DNA from 2 places in the Aliikangiella aequoris genome. Region 2 is predicted to be linked to the other one. Evidence: predicted binding sites of a transcription regulator. Region 2 holds the regulator's gene; the other holds the start of a gene.
What was found. Region 2 encodes FliA, which starts transcription of late flagellar genes. Its sites were predicted from a motif close to CTAAAGTTNNNNNNNNNNCNGCCGATA; they were not measured.

Region 1 (6,393 bases), 1.3 Mb from region 2:
AACACTGTTCAGATAACTTTTAAAAAAGTTCCTGGTTAAAAATAAATATTGCAACGTTTCAAATGCTTTGCTTATTTATCATTCGAAAGTTATTGATCATAAATATAGCAAATATTGCGCCAATTTTAATAATGCTAAGTGAAGGGGAGCGAACCCCCCTTTACCTAAACTTTCTCTTGAAGCAAAATACCTCGACTGCCGACATTCTCTTCATTGAGCTCCTTCAACCTTTTAGAAAGGTTAATGAGTTCTTCTGGTGGAAATTGTCTAATCAGTTCGTCGGTTTGTTTATCGACGACCCTAACAATTGTCACGCCAAGCTCCTCATCTACCTTAAACTGGAGACTTCGGTCGATACTTTGATTAAAGTTTTGAAGTTCTTCAATCTCAGAAGCGGCTTCTTTTTCCGCGTTAGGTTGCTTTCTCTCAGTTAGTTTACTGACATCACTCGCATAATCTGTGGGTGAAACAGTGTTAACTGCTCTCAAGTCCGTTTCAGTTTCCGCATTAGCAGCTGAAGGCGCTCTGCCTTCCGATGACGGCAAACTGCTGCCGCTCGTCGGTTGAGGCGGTTGAAAGTTGCCAGACAAATTATATATAGCCATAGCAAATTACCTTTGTAGAGCGAATGAGTAAGTCGAAATAAATCGACTTACTCGCTTAACGTTAAAAATAGTTTTAACGTGATTCATCAGCTTATTGAAGTAATGACAACACTGACTGACTTGAAGCGTTAGCTTGCGCTAATACTGAAAGTCCGGCTTGTTGAAGTACTTGGTTTTTAGCTAAGTTAGCTGTTTCAGCGGCAAAGTCAGTATCTCTAATCCGTGAACGTGCTGCCGATACGTTTTCGATGATACTTCCTAAGTTAGATATCGTGCTGCTTAGACGATTTTGTATCGCACCTAAACTCGCTCGATTACTATCGATACCTTGGATTGCAGCGTCAACTACTGCGATAGCGTTTTGCGCACCTGACTGTGAACCTATGTCAATTGATGCAACGCTACTTAAAGCTGAAGAGTTAGCTGTTGTTGCACCAAAAAGACCGCCAACTGCTGCTGAAGTTACAGTAAATGCACTACTTCCAGTAAAGGTTAAATTACCACCAGCTTTAGTTGAGTCTGCAGCTGTTCCATTCGCATCTAAAGTCCGTGTAGTACCATTCTCCGCACCCGTTTGATCTAGCGCAGTAAAGTCAATGTCAGCAGCATCAGTTGCGGCAGCATTGGTGTCATTACCGAAATTCTCGATGTAAATGTCACGACCTTCTTCGTTAGTCAAAATAATGTTGTCACCGAAAGACTCTGCGGTAACTCCAGTCGTTGCAGCTTGTGCATTAATTGCATCTGCCAATGAAGATAAATCACTGGTTGAAGCAACCGTCACATTAATTGCAGCAGATTGCGTGGTTAAACCCGAATCGTCACCAGAGGTAGTACCTAAGGTGAAATAAAGGTCACCGGTAGCAGCTAAGTTATCTAGCTTAACCTGCGTTCTTGCACTTGCGGTAACGCCCGTTGATGAGGTGTTTGCGTTGACTAATGCTGCAACTGAGTCTGCAGTTTGACCAGCAAGCACATCAATTGTTGCTGAACCCAAATTTCCAGAAACAGTTAAGTCTTCTGTGGCTAACACACCATTGGTGGTTGCCGCACTAGTTGCGCCCAAAGCAATCGCTTCGTTCAAAGTACCGCCAATATTAACGGTATTAGCACCAATGTTAGTACCTCTAGCGTTGCTAATTGTTACTTGGATGGTTTCATTTGCCTGCGCACCAACTTGTAGCTGAGTCGATCCAAAAGTTCCGTCTAGTAGATTACGACCACCAAAAGAGGTTGTTTCCGCTATTCGGTTTAGCTCCTGTTGTAGCTGACTTACTTCTTGTTGTAACGCTGAGCGTTCAGAAGCACTGTTACTACCATTTGCCGATTGGATAGACAAATCACGAATACGTTGCAAGATATTAGTAGACTCTTGTAATGCACCCTCTGCAGTTTGCGCTAAAGAAATACCGTCATTCGCGTTTCTCACTGCTACACCCAAACCGTTGATTTGAGAAGTTAAGCTGTTTGAAATTTGAAGTCCGGCTGCGTCATCTTTTGCACTGTTAATTCTTAAACCAGTAGAAAGACGTTGAAAAGTGGTACCTAGTGCTTCGTTTGTTCTGCCTAAAGTGCGTTGTGCAGCGATAGACGACACGTTCGTTTGTATTACATTACCCATGATAAATCTCCTAAACCTTTGATATTTATGACAATTAAAATCACAAAATTACAAAGTGCTTAAAAAGTAAGATGGCAAATACCATCCGCGAAAAATGCTAAACCATTGTCTGAGAAACAAAATTGTTAGCTAGGATTGAGGTTTTCTAGAAATGAAATCTGAGAAAAATCATCGCCTGAGAAACAACAATCTATTGTGATTGCAAATCGCTGAGAACAATTTGCGTTCAAAAGAAGTATCGGCCCTGAAAATGGCGACTTTACAAAAACGTGAAAATAATTTGAATAAATTTAATGAGGATTTCGTAACTAACTGAATTGTAAGTGAAAACCCGAGCAAAATAAATTGCTCGGGCAATGCACCTAAGGTTGTCGTACGGTAGGGGCTTTTCGGGCTTGCATTATTCTAACCTTGTAGCAGGGTTAATACAGACTGACTTGAAGCATTCGCCTGTGTTAATACCGATAGTCCGGCCTGTTGGAGTACTTGGTTCTTAGATAAGTTTGAAGTTTCAACCGCATAATCAGTGTCTCTAATACGTGATCTCGCCGCAGCAACGTTCTCAATGATGCTTTGTAGGTTAGAGATTGTAGAAGATAGTCTGTTTTGCACCGCACCTAAATCTGCACGATTACGGTCAATTTGCTTGATGGAAGCGTCTACTACCGAAATTGCCGACTGCGCACCAGTATTAGTAGATATATCTAAGTCACTGACTCGGTCGCCTGCGGTAACATTGCCAGCTACTGAAGTTGTTCCGATAATACCGCCAGATCCAGCTGCTGTAGAGCCGATTAATGAAAAGGTGGAGTTAGTATCGCTAGTTGTAAATGCAATATCACCAGTGACTACCGTGCCTTCAGAAACCGCGTCCAATACCACTGGGGTTCCACCTGGCGTACCTGCAGCGTTTACATAGTCAACGGTCATGGTTTCGTCAGTGTCAGTTGCTGTAATCGCCGTTAACTGAACCGAAATATCGGCACCGCTTTGGTCGGTGATTTCAACATAGTTATTAGTCGTGTCTATAGTAACTTCTAAGCCACTTAACGCGCCCAACTGCTGAATACCAGAACCAAGTGAAGTTAATAACTCGTCTTGAGTAGTTCCGGTAACAACGAGTGAAGTTTCTCCATTGATACTTACACTGTATGACTCGTCGCCATCTAATGTACCGCCAAAGCTTAATCGCGCCGTGGTTTTAGCATCAGCAGTAACGCTAGGCACTTCAGAGTTGATTTTATCGGCAATTTGCTGAGCCGAGTCTCCAGCAGCCACAGAAACCGCAGAAGACGCGCTGTTAACGCCAAAAGTTAATGTGTCAGCTACAACGCTGCTAGTAGGGGTTGTTGAAACAGCACTTACTCGGTTGCTTGCAAATCCGGTAAAGGCAAGATTATTAATGCCTAAATCGTCGGCACGTGCTGAGTTAACCGAAATGTTAATTGTTTCAAAGGATTGCGCACCGACTTGAAACTGCGCGCCGGTTAATGTCCCAGTTAAAATATTGCGACTTCCAAAGCGAGTTGTATTGGCAATTCTGTCAACCTCTTGAACAAGTTGTTGAACTTCTGCATTAAGTGCAGCGCGTTCAGAAGGTCCGTTACTTCCATTCGCACTTTGAATCGCTAAGTCACGAATACGTTGCAGTATGTTGGTGGTTTCCTGCATCGCGCCTTCAGCTACCTGAGCTAAGGATATACCATCGTTGGCGTTCCTTGAGGCTACAGTTAAGCCATTGACTTGTGAAGTAAGGCCATTAGAAATTTGTAAGCCCGCGGCATCATCTTTGGCGCTATTAATGCGTAATCCAGAAGATAAACGTTGGAAAGTTTGCGAAAGGCTGCCATTGACATTAGTTAAGCTGCGCTGCGCATTTAGAGAAGAAACATTGGTTGCTAATACGTTTCCCATTTTATTGACTCCTAATCTATCGCTTTAAACAACAGGCGGTCAGAGGGCTTGTTGTTAGGTAAAGCTTTAAAAAATTAATAACAAAGTTTGGGAAAGAAACACTGAGAATATTCTTTCGATGTAATATCACCATCTGAGAACTGGGATGAGCTTTAATAAAAAACACTGAGAATGCTACAACTTTTATTAAAGTGAGAGGAATTGAGATTTTCCGCTCACAAGTTGTATCGGCGTCAAAAAATCCGACTTTAAAAAAAAAGTGAATTTTTTTAATTTTTTTATTTTAAGCCTTTTTAAAAAGCTGGCACGCTGATTGCTTTATGGGAAAGTAGCAAATGTTTTTGTGAATGAAGAAAATCATTACCCATGATAAATCTCCAGAAACTAACATGAGCTATCGCTCGCAAGAGCAACGCTAGACTTAATGTTGTAAGTTGCTGAGAACAGCTTAAAACAAAGGGTTTAGCTCGAAGATTGAAAGCTTTTGATTGCTGAGAACAGTCATAATGCATTTATCTTCTGTCGTACGGTAAGGGGTCGAGTTTCGACCCCTTTTCTTTTGCCTAAAATTTCTTCCGGCAAAAAACGTCAAAATAACGTGGCAAAAGCTTGCCCATTTGTAATTTGATAAACGTATTTTATAAAACGATCCCAGATGGCCTTTTAAATAGATAATAGTGGATTCTTATAAACAGCATAAGACTATCTAAGTTGATGAGTGCTTTATCTAGGGCTAATTTTTAGCGCTATTTTTTCGATCTTAAGTTAGGTAATAAAAAGTACTTTTTAGATAACTTAAATCCAATGATTGATTGTTTTATAATCAACTTTTAGTCACTTGGCTAGCCTTTAATAATTTTCTTGTTTATTTAGCGACAAAACTTTGACAAATTCCCATCCTTTGACTAGATATAAAGCTATATCCTTAATTTTAAAACTATTTTTGCATATTTTTTAAACGGCGATTGATTGTTTTCAGGGAATAATAAATGCTAAAAAATAAGAAACTGCTAATCATTGACGATGATCAAAGTCGTTGTCATGATTTGAAAATGATCCTCGATTTTGTTGGAGAGTCATGCCAAGAGTCAAATAGTGCTCAATGGCAACAAAGTTTTAAAGCTACCGAATCACTAATTGGCGTTTTAGTGGGTCAGCTAGATAACTATCCTAATCTGGCCGATTTTTTAAAGTCGCTTGGTGAGTTAGACAACACAATGCCGGTGATCCTTTTAGATGATATTGCCGCCAGTGGCGATCTTTCGAATGAGCAGTCTCAACAAGTGGTCGGGCGAATTAGCTGGCCGTTAAAGCAAAATGAAGTGTTAGAGTCTATTCATTCTTGTCAATACTGCCGCGACAACCAACACGCATTTTCTTCCGACGAAAAATCTTTAGAGCTATTTCGAAGCATGGTTGGTCAAAGTAATGCAATGCAAGGAATTAGAAGACTTATAGAGCAAGTTGCGTCGAGTGATGCGAATGTTTTAATACTAGGCGAATCTGGGACCGGTAAAGAAGTTGCCGCGCGAAATTTACACTATTTATCTAATCGCGCAGAGAAACCTTTTGTGCCTATTAATTGTGGTGCGATACCGGCGGAATTATTAGAAAGCGAATTATTTGGCCATGAAAAAGGGGCCTTCACCGGAGCATTAACAGCGCGCAAAGGCCGTTTTGAACTGGCCAAAGGCGGTACAATTTTCTTAGATGAAATTGGCGATATGCCACTTCCTATGCAAGTGAAATTATTGCGAGTTTTACAAGAGCGAACCTTTGAAAGAGTGGGCAGTAGTGAGCCTATTACTGCTGATGTACGAATTATTGCGGCAACCCACCGTCAGCTAGAAGAAGAAGTGTCAGAAAACCGCTTTAGAGAAGATCTATTTTATCGCTTAAATGTTTTTCCTATAGAAATGCCAGCACTTCGTGATCGATGTGACGATATTCCAATGTTAGTAAATGAATTGGTCGCTCGTTTAGAAAGCGACAAACGTGGCTCGGTGAGACTAAGCCCTAATGCACTGCAAAGTTTAATGCAGTGCCAATGGCCAGGTAATGTCCGTGAGTTGGCCAACTTGATTGAACGTATGTGTATTCTTTACCCCTATGGTGTGGTTGATGTTAAAGAGTTACCCGCTGAATATCAGTTTGTTGAGGGATTAGAAAGTTACCCAAAACCAGAATTAGCAGAGCGAAGAGAAGCGATAGCACCGCAAGTGGTGACAGATCAACCCTTAATTCCAGTGGCGC
Region 2 (6,393 bases):
GAAGTCAAGATCCCGCCGTTTTAACAGGCGCAGTAAGAATTGCACTTAGCCGACTAATTATTCAGAATATCAATGGGTTAGCGCAAGAAATACCCGTAGTAACATTAGCTCCAGACTTGGAACAAATATTGCAGCAGTCATTATCAAGTGGTGGTGGCGACTCAGTCGGGATTGAACCTGGGCTGGCAGATAGAATTCAGTCGTCGCTACGTGATGTGGTAGCACAACAGGAAGCAGCTGGCCAACCAGCGGTATTGCTTACGGCACCAGCATTACGACCTTCACTGGCTAAATTTGCTCGTTTTGGAATTAAAGGCTTACATGTATTAAGTTACCAAGAAGTTCCAGACAATAAACAAATTAAAGTCATTGCAACTGTCGGTAATGTAGAGCAAAACTAGTTTAACTGTTGTGTAAAGTGAGCAATTTAAGTTAGTGCGTCACTGAGTTGTAATTCAAACTTGCCGTTACCTACAAACTGACTTTGTAGTGGGCGATTAGACTAGAGATACTATTGATATGAAAATAAGACGATTTTATGGAGCAAATTTACGCGCTGCGTTACGCCAAGTTACAGAAGAGTTTGGTAACGACGCCGCAATTTTGTCGAATAAAAAAGTGCCTGGCGGGGTCGAAGTCATAGCCGCGCTAGACTACGACGAATCTCTAGTCCCAGAAGCCGCCAAAAATATGAGTAAAGGCCGCTCGTCATTAAGTCATAGCCAAAACTTAGCGGAAGAGCTTATAAAAACTAAGCCACAAACCTGTGTGCAAACTGAGTCTAATCAGAATGATCATTTAGGCGCTGAAGCAGCTGCTCAAAGTGAAGCTCAGTTTCAATCGTCACCAGTTCACCACTCAGCACCAGTACAGAGCCCAACAGCAATCCAAAATAATGGCGCTGAACAAACGGAGCCAAGTAGCCAAGGCTTTAGTGAAGGCTTAGAGCGAGTATTAAAGCAAGCGCAGCAAACGCAACCAACTCCTGGTTTGAGAGCGCACCTTGATCAAAGTGAACAAGCTAAAATGGTTGACTCTATTGCCAAGCAAGCCTTGCAGAGAGAGCATCAGACTATTCCTAAGCCAAATAGTCGTCAACAGCAAGTAGAGTGGAGTCTTGACCCAAGCTTGCAAGCAATGCGCGAAGAGTTAAGCTTAATGCGCAATATGATGTCTGAGCAGCTTAAAGGTATCGCTTGGAATCGTTACACAGAAAACAACCCTGTTAGCGCTATGATTACCCGCCGATTAGCTAATTTAGGGTTAGATTTTGACATAGTGCAAAAAATTTCTCCCCAAGTTGATCTTGAACAAGATCCAGAATGTCAGTGGCAACAAACCTTAGCCACACTTGCTAAGTCGCTCCCCGTTGTAGATAACAACCTACTTGAAAACGGCGGGATTTACGCATTTATGGGACCCACTGGGGTAGGTAAAACTACCACAATAGCCAAACTTGCGGCCCGCTATGTCATAAAGCATGGCGCCAATTCAGTTGCATTGATTACCACCGACAATTACCGAATTTCTGCACAAGAGCAGTTAGCTACTTTTGGAAAAATATTACAACTCCCGGTAGCTAAAGTTACTGATGCCGACGATCTCGAGCGTCAAATAAAGAAATTTGCCGATAAAAAGCTAATTTTGATCGATACCGCAGGCATTAGTAATGAAGATAACCAATTAAGCCGGCCACTAGAGTCAATATCTGAGTGCCGTTTGCCAATTAAAAAGGTGCTTTTAATGTCTGCCGCCAGTCAAAGCCGGGTACTAGACAAGTCATTAACATTATTTAGCCGTTTTAAGCCCGAATTTATTACTATTACCAAACTCGACGAAGCGGCGGGAATGGGTGAAATTTTGAGCAGTGTGTTGAAGTCTCAAATTCCCGTAATATTTACCACCGATGGACAGCGGATCCCAGAAGATATAAGGGCTGCAAAAAGTCATCATTTAGTTTCAAAGGCCGTTTGGCTAGCCAATAAGTTTCCTCGGCACACAGATGAATGGGATTTAGCTCAGTCATTTGAGCGAGTAAAAAGTGCCTAAGGAAAAAATTTATAATCAAACTCACAAAAATTCCAAAATGATCTATGCTTAGAAGTAGGTTAAAAGATTGAAAAGATAAGCTAACTAATTATTTTTAGTCATATTTTGGAGAGGAGCACTCTTTTTTGAATAAGGTTGTGGATATTGTGTCTAGAAATCAATCAAAGCCAGTAAAGGTCATTGCGGTGACAGGCGGAAAAGGCGGGGTTGGAAAAACCAATGTATCGGTTAATCTCGCGGTGGCGTTAAGCCAGTTAGGCCATAAAGTCATGTTACTAGACGCAGATCTTGGTCTTGCCAATGTCGACGTAATGTTAGGGCTGCATACTAAGCACAATTTATCTCATGTTTTGCGTGGAGAGTGTGAGTTAAAAGACACGGTTTTGGAAGGTCCATCAGGTATAAAAATTGTACCTGCGTCTTCCGGCACCCAAAATATGGCCGAACTATCTAAAGCTGAACACGCCGGAATTATTCAAGCTTTCAGCGATATAGGCGACAATATTGATTTTCTAATTGTTGACACTGCCGCCGGAATTACTGACATGGTTGTTAGCTTTACCCGAGCTGCCCAAGATGTATTAACCGTGGTTTGTGACGAGCCTACTTCAATCACCGATGCTTATGCTTTAATGAAAGTATTAAACAAAGACCACGGCTTAGTTAGGTTTCACGTGCTCGCTAATATGGTGAGAACAAGCCAAGAAGGGCGCGAGCTTTACGCAAAGCTAAATGGTGTATGCGGCCGCTTTTTAGACGTTACCTTAGATTATATGGGATCGATTCCTTTTGATGAAAACGTACGTAAATCGGTAAAGAAGCAAAAGCCGTTAGTTGATGCTTTTCCTCGAAGCCCCGCTGCGATTGCGATTAAAAGCCTGGCCAAAAAAGTACAGCAGTGGCCAACACCTAAAGATGCCAGTGGTTATATACAGTTTTTTATGGAGCGATTAGTTTCTTAGTTTTCGCTTAACGCAAAATAATTAAGTCAACTAATTCAATGTGAACAACGAATATTTGCAAACTATAGACGAGAAAACAGTGTGACAGGTGCGGATACCTACAGTCGAGTTCAACAGGATGACTTTGCCTCGCGTTATGCTCCGTTAGTCAAACGCATAGCGCATCATGTTATGGCAAGGCTACCGGCGAGTGTGTTACTGGACGATTTATTACAGGCAGGAATGCTCGGGCTATTGGAAGCCCGTAATAACTTTGACGCGAGTAAAGGTGCAAGCTTTGAAACCTTTGCGGGAATAAGAATTCGCGGTGCCATGATTGATGAAATACGCCGTGGTGATTGGGTACCACGCTCGGTGCATAAGAACTCGCGCTCAATTGCCGCAGCGATTGCTGACATAGAACAAGAAACAGGGCGAGACGCCCGAGATACCGAAGTCGCAGAAAGACTAGGTGTTGAAGTAGATGATTATCGACAAATGCTAATGGAAGTTAGCAATGGTCATATGATGGACTTCGACGGTATGGGGGTAGATGAAGAGTATTTTAGCCAAGGTTTGTCAGATAGTGGCCTAACCCCAGAAGAAAGAATACAAAAAGAAGACTTTAGAAACTCATTAGCTGGTGCTATTTCATCGCTACCAGAGCGAGAAAAGCTTGTTTTAGCGCTTTATTATGATGAAGAATTAAACTTAAAAGAAATTGGTGAAGTGCTTGGAGTTAGTGAGTCACGAATTAGCCAAATTAACAGTCAGGCGATGTTGAGACTACAATCTCGATTAAAAGATTGGAAGAAATAAGTATTCTTGACTAAATTTAAGGTAACTTCTTAAAAACTATAATTTTTTAAATAACTTTAACCTATTGAAAAATCCAACCGGAGATAGACTTTGGACAAGAATATGAAAATCTTAGTAGTAGATGATTTTTCGACGATGCGTCGGATAATTAAGAATCTACTCAGAGATCTCGGGTTTACCAACACCCATGAAGCTGATGACGGCAATACGGCTTTACCTATGTTACAAACGGGTAATTTTGACTTCTTAGTCACTGACTGGAATATGCCTGGTATGCAAGGTATCGACTTACTTAAAGCCGTTAGAGCTGATGACAAACTCAAAACTTTACCTGTATTAATGGTAACTGCTGAGTCGAAACGTGAACAAATAATTGAAGCAGCCCAAGCAGGTGTCAATGGATACATTGTAAAGCCTTTTACCGCCGCAACATTAAACGAAAAGTTAAGTAAAATTTTCGAGCGCATCGAAAGCTAAGGCTTTTGATAATAAAAGGATATTGCTAATGAATTTATCAGATAAACAGCAGCTCGAAAAAACCATTGTGCAAACAAGAGAGTTGTTAGCCCATTTAGAAGCCGATGAAATTGAAGATGCTCAAGAATTAATCGATTCGCTTAATGACGATGGTAATGAAGATCTATTTGTTGAAATAGGTAAATTAACTCGCCACTTACATGAAGCATTAACTAACTTTCAGTTAGACTCAAAAATTACCGATCTTGCTGCTCAAGACATTCCCAATGCAAAAGACCGCTTAAACTATGTGATTGAGAAAACTGAAGCTGCGGCTAATAAAACTATGGATCAAGTGGATAACTGTCATCAAATGGCAGATACCATTTCGAAAGACTCACAAGAGCTATTAGATGAATGGCAAAAGCTTTATCGGCGAGAGTTAGAGCCGGGTGATTTTAGAAAGTTGTGCAAAAAAATTGAAGCACATTTAGTGAAAAATAAAAATACATCAGACCAACTTCGTAGTGGCTTATCTGAAGTGTTAATGGCACAAGATTACCAAGACTTAACCGGACAGGTGATTCGCCAAGTAATTACCTTGGTGCAAGATGTTGAAGAGAGCATGGTTAACGTAATTAAAATGTTTGGTAATTTAGATGATTACCACTCAAATGCGAGTGAGGTTAAAGTTAAAGAAGGAGTTGAAGGCCCCATTACCAACAAAGACAAGCGTACGGATGTAGTGAGTGGTCAAGATGAAGTAGATGACCTTCTTTCAAGTCTAGGATTTTAGGAGGTCTGAATGTCGTTTGAAGCGGACGAGGAAATCCTTCAGGACTTCTTGATCGAAGCTGGGGAAATACTAGAAGAAATGTCTGAGCAGCTGGTTGCTTTAGAAAATGAGCCAGAAGACATGGATTTACTGAATGGTATTTTTAGAGGCTTTCATACGGTCAAAGGTGGAGCCGGTTTTCTTTCTTTAGAGCCGCTGGTTGAAATTTGTCATATTACTGAAAATATTTTTGATATTTTGCGCAATGGCGGCAGAAAAGCTGACGCCGATTTAATGGATTATATTCTTCAAGCACTCGACGTTGTTAATGAAATGTTTGAGTGTGTACGTAATGGTGAATACCCAGAACCAGCCGAAAGAGAGCTATTGGCTAAATTAGGCACTTTCGCAACGGCAGAAGGAGAAGCTGCTCCGGCTGTGCCGGCAGAAACTGCGCCTGTTCAACCCGAAAACACGAATGCAGAAAGCGATGAAATTACGGATAGTGAATTTGATGCACTACTCGACGAGCTGCAGTCTGAGTCTAGTAAAGATATTAAACCACCTGAGTTAAATCCTGAGGTTAAAATTGAGGACTCTGCGGAGTCAACTGCAGATGACATCACTGACGATGAATTTGAAGCGCTATTAGATGAACTGCACGGCAAAGGTAAGTCGATTAGTTCTGCAGAGCCGACTAAAGCTCCAGCTGCAGCGAGTGTTGAGCCAAAAGCAGGAGATGAAATAACCGATGACGAATTTGAATCTCTATTAGACGAACTGCATGGCAAGGGTGGTTCAGTTACTGCTCCTAGCACCCCAGCCGTTTCCAAAGCGCCAAGTGCAGCTGCTACAAATTCAGATGAAATTAATGATGATGAGTTTGAAGCTTTGTTAGATGAGCTCCATGGTGCTGGTGCAGGCCCAACAAAAGGCAATGTTGGAGGGGCTGCTTCACCGCCACCACCACCGCCACCACCGCCACCACCGCCACCACCGCCGGCAGCCGCGAAGCCAGTCGCGCCTGCAGCTAACACAGCAAAACCTAAACCTGCTGCAGGAGGTAAAGCGCCTGCTAAACGAGGTGGAGGAAACCTCGCAGAAGCTACCGTAAGGGTTGATACCAAGCGACTTGACGATATTATGAATATGGTTGGAGAGCTTGTTCTTGCGCGTAACCGCTTAAAAACATTAGGTCAAAAAACTCAAGATGAACATTTAGGCAAAGCCATAAGCAACCTAGACATTGTGACGGCTGATTTGCAAGGTGCGGTAATGAAAACCCGCATGCAACCAATTAAAAAGGTTTTTGGTCGATTCCCAAGAGTTGTGAGAGATTTGGCGCGGAGCCTC

Region 1: a site for FliA is predicted at 4,366-4,392, ahead of ACUR5C_RS11115 (flagellin N-terminal helical domain-containing protein). Genes of this name have one in related genera too.

The regions. Positions count from the first base shown of each region.
Region 1 is NZ_CM132298.1:2,578,287-2,584,679, reverse strand. Features, by position in the region: gene ACUR5C_RS11125 (flagellar protein FlaG) at 165-605, opposite strand; gene ACUR5C_RS11120 (flagellin N-terminal helical domain-containing protein) at 697-2,226, opposite strand; gene ACUR5C_RS11115 (flagellin N-terminal helical domain-containing protein) at 2,632-4,140, opposite strand; gene ACUR5C_RS11110 (sigma-54 dependent transcriptional regulator) at 5,130-6,393, shown strand, end outside.
Region 2 is NZ_CM132298.1:1,288,049-1,294,441, forward strand. Features, by position in the region: gene flhA (flagellar biosynthesis protein FlhA) at 1-401, shown strand, start outside; gene flhF (flagellar biosynthesis GTPase FlhF) at 520-2,049, shown strand; gene ACUR5C_RS05715 (MinD/ParA family protein) at 2,175-3,011, shown strand; gene ACUR5C_RS05720 (RNA polymerase sigma factor FliA) at 3,093-3,809, shown strand; gene cheY (chemotaxis response regulator CheY) at 3,912-4,286, shown strand; gene ACUR5C_RS05730 (protein phosphatase CheZ) at 4,315-5,061, shown strand; gene ACUR5C_RS05735 (chemotaxis protein CheA) at 5,071-6,393, shown strand, end outside.